Regions from separate parts of the Streptomyces sp. NPDC034049 genome, predicted to be linked through region 1. Evidence: riboswitches for the same ligand, from Rfam matches in the RefSeq annotation. Region 1 holds a riboswitch; the other holds the start of a gene.
The links. A riboswitch is a leader RNA that binds a small molecule or an ion and turns the genes downstream of it on or off. The one in region 1 is predicted to bind S-adenosylmethionine.
Positions count from the first base shown of each region.

Region 1 (3,401 bases):
CCCGCGCCGAAGCTCACCCGGATCGCGTTGAGGGAGCGCTCGCCGGGCGCGGCCTCGGGGGCACCGCACTCGCCCTGGGTCTGCGGGTCGCTGCCGAGGAGGGTGCGGACGAGGGGGTGGGCGCAGAAGAGACCGTCGCGTACGCCGATGCCGTACTCGGCGGAGAGGGCGGCGGCGAAGTGGGAGCTGTTCCAGCCCTCGACGACGAACGAGATGACACCGACCCGCGGGGCGTCGTCCCCGAAGAGCGAGAGGATCCGGACCTCGGGCACCTCGGCGAGCCCGGCGCGCACGGTGTCGATGAGGTGCCGCTCACGCGCGACCAGCGTGTCGAACCCGGCCTCGGTGAGGGCCTTGCAGGCGGAGGCGATGGAGTAGGCGCCGATGACGTTGGGCGAGCCGGCCTCGTGCCGGGCGGCGGTCTCGTGCCACTCGACGTCCACGCCACCGTCGGTGCGCCGGGTCACCTTGCGGGAGGCGCCGCCCCCGGCGAGGTACGGCTCGGCCGTGGCGAGCCAGTCGGCGCGGCCGGCCAGGACGCCCGAGCCGAAGGGCGCGTACAGCTTGTGACCGGAGAAGGCGACCCAGTCCACGTCCAACTCCTGTACGGACAGGGGGTGGTGGGGTGCCAGCTGGGCCGCGTCGAGGACGATCCGCGCGCCGTGCGCGTGCGCGGCGGCGGCCAGCTCACGCACCGGCCAGATCTCGCCGGTGACGTTGGAGGCTCCGGTGACGCACACCAGCGCCGGCCCGTGCGGGTCGCGCTCGGCGAGGGCGGTCTCCAGGGCGGCCACGGCCTCCTGCGGCGAACGCGGCGCGTCCAGGTACGTCACCCGCGCGTCGCGCCAGGGCAGCAGCGAGGCATGGTGCTCGGTCTCGAAGACGAAGACCTGGCAGTCGGCGGGGAGGGCGGCGGCCAGCAGGTTCAGCGAGTCGGTGGTCGACCGGGTGAACACGACCTGGTCGTCGGCCCGGCAGTCGAGGAACTCCGCGACGGTCCGGCGGGCGTTCTCGAAGAGGTCGGTCGACAGCTGGGAGAGGTAGCCGGCGCCACGGTGGACGCTGCCGTAGTAGGGGGCGTAGGCCGCCACGTCGTCCCAGACGCGCTGGAGGGCGGGGGCGCTGGCCGCGTAGTCGAGCGCGGCGTAGGTGACCTCGCCGCCGGTGACGAGCGGGACGGTGACATCCCGGCCCAGAACGGGCAGCGGGGTGCAAATGGACTGGGCGGCGGCAAGGGTGGAGACAGACATGGGGAACTCCCGTGAGGAGGCATGCGGAAAGAAGGCATGCGGAGGAGGAGAAAGCAGAGAAAGGGGTGCGCGGAGGCGGGGCTCGGCGGCCCTATCGCATTCGCTTGCTCACGGAAGACTCCCTCGAAGCCGCGCTTGCCGTAGACCTCGCTGCCTACGGCCCGGTCTTCACCCGGGGCACCCCGCCACGGAAGGAGGGTTGCCGGACAGCCAGCCGGGGCTATGGGCTGTCACTCATGACCTGAACCCGAACGTACGTGAAGTGATCGCCGCGCCGCAACTCGTGTCCGGACTGCGGGATGGGGCGCGTGAGGGGTTGGGGGTGCTTGTTTCGTCGGCGGGTGCGGGTCGGTGGGGGCTTCTCGCGCAGTTCCCCGCGCCCCTAAAAGACCAGGCCCCTGCGGGCCTGAAAAGCGAGGGGGCTGTAGGCCTGAAAGGCGAGGGGGCCGTAGGCCTGAAAGGCGAGGGGGCTGCCGGATGAAAAGCGCGGGGCGCAGCCCCGGCTTTTCAGGGGCGCGGGAAACTGCGCGAGAAGCCCCACCGGAGCCGCACCCGACAACTCACCCGCGCCCACCCGACGGAACTACCGGTTCGTCGCCGCGACCCACCGCTCGAGAACTCCCCGCGCCGCCCCGGAGTCGATCGATTCGGCCGCGCGCTCCATCCCGCCCCGCAACTGCTCCGCCAGCGAGGCGGACGACGGCTCCAACGCCACCAGCGCCGCCGCCGAGTTCAACAGCACCGCGTCCCGCACGGGTCCGGTCTCCCCGCCCAGCAACCGTCGCGCGACATCCGCGTTGAAGGACGCGTCGGCCCCCCGCAGCGCCTCCACCGGCACCAGCTCCAACCCCACGTCACGCGGGTCGAAGCTCTCCTCGGTCACCTTGCCGTCCCGTACGACCCACACGCGCGAGGTCGCCGTGGTGGTCAGCTCGTCCAGCCCGTCGTCGCCGCGGAAGACCAGCGAGGAGTTGCCGCGCTCGGCGAAGACGCCGGCCATGATCGGTGCCATACGGGGATCCGCGACGCCGACCGCCTGGGCCCGTACCTTCGCGGGGTTGGCCAGCGGACCGAGCGCGTTGAAGACGGTCCTGATGCCCAACTGTCCACGCGCGGCGGCCACATGACGCAGCGCCGGATGGAACTTCACCGCGAAGCAGAAGGTGATCCCGGCCTCCTCGGCGACCTCGGCGACCCGCTGCGGCGTCAGCTCCAGATTGACGCCGAGCTTCTCCAGCACATCGGACGCCCCGGACGCCGACGACGCGGCCCGGTTGCCGTGCTTGACGACCTTCGCGCCCGTACCGGCGACGACGATCGACGACATCGTGGAGATGTTGACCGTCTTGGCGCCGTCCCCGCCCGTACCGACGATGTCGACGGTCCTCCCGGACACCTCGATCACCTTGGCGTGCTCGTACAGCGCCTCGACGAGACCGGTGATCTCCTCGACGGTCTCCCCCTTGGCCCGCAGGGCCACCACGAACCCGGCGATCTGCGCGTCCGTCGCCTCGCCGCGCATGATCTGGTCCATCGCCCAGAAGGTGGCACCGGAGTCCTGGTCCTGCCCGGAGAGCAGCGCGTTCAGGACGACGGGCCAGGAACGGCCCGCCGCGGTGTCGCCTCCAGCGGGGGTCACAGCGCTCATAGCCGCTCCTGGGTGTCGTAGCGCGCGAGATGCCGCGCGATCCGCGAGATCAACGATGTTCTCCCACCCTATCCAGGTCGGGGCACGGCGAAGGGCCCCCGTCCGAAGATCGGACGGGGGCCCTTCGACCGTGGTGTGGCGAAGCGAAGCGATCAGTGGTGGCCGTGGCCGCTCGTGATCTCCTTGTACTCCTCGACGGTGGGCTTGGCGATCTGGCTGTCCTCGCCGTAGTAGCCCTTGCTCAGCTTGACGCGGACCTTCTCCAGGCGCGAGACCTTGCGGGCGACACCGTTCTCGTCGACCGCGGGGCCGATCTCGGCCGGCTTGTACTGCTCGTGCGCCGTGAGCGTGTGCAGCTGCTCCTGGCTGAGCGGCTCGTGGACCTCGATGAACTCACCGTGCGGCAGGCGCTTGATGATGCCGGTCTCGCGACCGTGCAGGATCTTGTCCTTGTCCCGGCGCTGCAGGCCGAGGCAGATGCGCTTGGTGACGACGAACGCGAC
Region 1 covers NZ_JBVISJ010000001.1:564,975-568,375, reverse strand. Annotated here, with positions in the region: gene ACZ52C_RS02505 (aminotransferase class V-fold PLP-dependent enzyme) at 1-1,250, opposite strand, end outside; SAM riboswitch class IV at 1,377-1,492, opposite strand; gene trpD (anthranilate phosphoribosyltransferase) at 1,834-2,898, opposite strand; gene qcrB (cytochrome bc1 complex cytochrome b subunit) at 3,051-3,401, opposite strand, start outside.

Region 2 (3,401 bases), on a different contig from region 1:
AAAAGGAACGAAATACACAAATGGCCTGCACACTTTGGCTACTTCATATAGGGCGTGCGGCGCGATCACATATGCGCCCGGCAAGGATTCACTACGTCGATCGGGCCGGGTTCCCCAACTCTACAGTGCTCAACCATAGAGAATTGCCCCCTCCGCTTCTCTCACGGTGGGGGCAATTCGATGAACTCTCGGTAATCGAAGTTACCGACGGTTACTACCGATGGGTACGGAGCGTCGGTCAGCCACCGGCGACGGCGGGAATGATCGACACACCCGCACCGTCCGGAGTCGCCGTCTCCAGGCCCTGCTCGAACCGGACATCGTCGTCATTCACGTACACATTCACGAACCGCCGCAGCTTGCCCTGATCGTCGAGAACCCGGGCGGCGATCCCGTTGTGGTTCTTCTCCAGGTCGGCGATCACCTCGGCGAGGGTGGCCCCTTCGGCGGCGACCTCGGCCTGCCCACCGGTGTAGGTGCGAAGGATGGTCGGAATGCGGACGTTGACGGACATGATGGGAAACCTCCGGGGAGTGCAGAGAACCTAAGGGGCGCGGGGAACTGCGCGACCAGCCCCCGCTCACCCGCAGCCGAACGACTTGCTGACGGGGTCCTGCCTACGCGAGACCAGCCTCACGGAACGAATCAAGGCTGGGCCGGATGGTCGCGGTCAGGCCGGTCCCGGCCACCGCGTCCAGCGTCTTCAGGCCGTCACCGGTGTTGAGTACGACCGTGGTCAGCGTCGGGTCGAGAACGCCGTCCTCGATCAGCTTCTTCGTCACGCCCACGGTCACCCCACCGGCGGTCTCCGCGAAGATCCCCTCGGTCCGCGCCAGCAGCTTGATCGCGTCGACGATCTGCTCGTCCGTCACGTCCTCCACGGCACCGCCGGTCCGCCGCGCGATGTCCAGCACGTACGGCCCGTCCGCCGGGTTGCCGATCGCGAGCGACTTGGCGATGGTGTTCGGCTTCTGCGGGCGCACCACGTCGTGCCCGGCCTTGAAGGCCACCGACACCGGCGAGCACCCCTCGGCCTGCGCACCGAAGATCTTGTACGGCTTGTCCTCGACGAGCCCGAGCTTGATCAGCTCCTGGAGTCCCTTGTCGATCTTCGTGAGCTGCGACCCGGAGGCGATCGGCACGACCAGCTGGTCGGGGAGCCGCCAGCCGAGCTGCTCGCAGATCTCGTACGCGAGCGTCTTCGAGCCCTCGGCGTAGTACGGCCGGAGGTTGACGTTCACGAAGCCCCAGCCCTCGCCGGCCGGGTCGCCGATCAGCTCGGAGCAGAAGCGGTTCACGTCGTCGTAGTTGCCCTCGATGCCGACGAGCTCGCCGCCGTAGACCGCGGCCATGACGACCTTGCCCTGCTCCAGGTCGTGCGGGATGAACACACAGGACCGGAAGCCGGCGCGGGCGGCGGCGGCGCCGACGGCACCGGCCAGGTTGCCCGTGGAGGAGCAGGAGAGGGTGGTGAAGCCGAAGGCGCGGGCCGCCTCCAGGGCCTGGGCGACGACGCGGTCCTTGAAGGAGTGCGTCGGGTTGCCGGAGTCGTCCTTGACGAAGAGCTTGCCGGCGTCGACACCAAGCGCGGCGGCCAGGTTGTCGGCCTTCACCAGCTGGGTCCAGCCCGGGTTGATGTTGGGCTTGGTGGCCACGTCCGCCGGGACGGGCAGCAGGGGCGCGTACCGCCAGATGTTCGCGGGACCGGACTCGATCCGCTTGCGCAGCTCGTCCGTGTCGTAGGCGGAGTAGTCGTACGCGATCTCCAGGGGCCCGAAACACTCCTCGCAGGCGAAGACCGGCCCGAGGGGTACGCGGTGACCGCACTCCCGACAGCTCAGGGCCGAGGCGGGCCCGAGGTCTACTGTGGAGGTGGAGTCGGTGGTGCTTGCAACAGTCTGCGCAGCCATGGAGGCGAGGCCCTTTCTCCTCATCTTCCTCACGACGCACTTCGCCGTGAGACGGATTTGGCACCTTCCCTAGCCGGGAGCCTCGCGGGCGATCGACAGTGATCACTACGAGACCGGCTGGAGGGTTGCCGGGGCTTCATCGGGCCGTATCCCTCTGCCCCTCTGGATGAGCGGTATTTGGTTGTATACGCCGACGAGCAGCGACATGCGATGGTCACCAGCGTTGTCCAAGACTGTAACCGAAGGCCAGGACAGTTGAGAGAGCCGTCCGAACCGCGAGATGAACGCAGAGGAGCCGCGCACTGTGCTGAAGGAAGTCGAGCGCTGGCTGAACACCCGCTCCTGGTCCATGGCCGACCGACCGCTCCACCGGATCATGGCCGCGAAACGGGCCTCGGGACAGACGGTCAGCGTCGTCCTGCCCGCGCTGAACGAAGAGGAGACGGTCGGCGACATCGTCGCGATCATCCGCCACGACCTGATGCGGCAGGTGCCGCTCGTGGACGAGATCGTGGTCGTCGACTCCGGCTCCACCGACCGGACGTCCCAGGTCGCGGCGGCGGCCGGGGCGACGGTCGTGCACCGCGACGCCATCCTGCCCCGCATCCCGGCCGTGCCCGGCAAGGGTGAGGTGCTGTGGCGGTCGCTGATGGTGACGTCCGGCGACATCGTCTGCTTCATCGACGCGGACCTCAAGGAGTTCTCGTCGGACTTCGTCTCCGGGATCGTCGGCCCGCTGCTCACCGACCCCGGTGTCGACCTCGTCAAGGCGATGTACGACCGCCCCCTGGGCTCCGCCGCCGGGCAGGGGGGCCGTGTGACGGAACTCATGGCCCGGCCGCTGCTCAACATGCACTGGCCGCAGCTGGCCGGCTTCGTCCAGCCGCTCGGCGGCGAGTACGCGGCCCGGCGCTCGCTCCTGGAGCGGCTGCCGTTCCCCGTGGGGTACGGCGTCGAGCTGGGCATGCTGGTCGACGCGCTGCACCTGGTCGGCCTCGACGCGCTCGCCCAGGTCGACGTGGGGGTCCGCAAACACCGCCACCAGGACGGGGCGGCGCTGGGGCGCATGTCCGCGGCGATCTACCGCACGGCTCAGCTGCGGCTGGCGCGGGGGCATCTGATCCGCCCGGTGCTGACGCAGTTCGAACGGGGGCGGGAGGGTTTTGAGCCGCGCACGTACTCGGTGGACCTGGAGGAACGGCCCCCGATGGCGCAGATAGGGGAGTACGTGGAGCGAAAGGCCGCGTGAGGGAGTGGGGGCGCCTGTTGTGTGGCGACCGCGGGCCCGGTGGGGCTTCTCGCGCAGTTCCCCGCGCCCCTGAAGAACCAGGCCCCTGCGGGCCTGGAAGACCACGGCCGTGCGGGCCTGAAAAGCACGGGGCGCAGCCCCTGCTTTTCAGGGGCGCGGGGAACTGCGCGACCAGCCCCCGCTCACCCGCACCCGCCACACAACAGGCACCCCACCCCCATGCGGCGCTCCTGTATACGGCC
Region 2 covers NZ_JBVISJ010000005.1:528,094-531,494, forward strand. Annotated here, with positions in the region: gene ACZ52C_RS18525 (MoaD/ThiS family protein) at 239-514, opposite strand; gene thrC (threonine synthase) at 618-1,910, opposite strand; SAM riboswitch class I at 1,928-2,083, opposite strand; gene ACZ52C_RS18535 (glucosyl-3-phosphoglycerate synthase) at 2,215-3,159, shown strand.
Region 2: another riboswitch for S-adenosylmethionine. It lies ahead of thrC (threonine synthase); the one in region 1 lies ahead of ACZ52C_RS02505 (aminotransferase class V-fold PLP-dependent enzyme).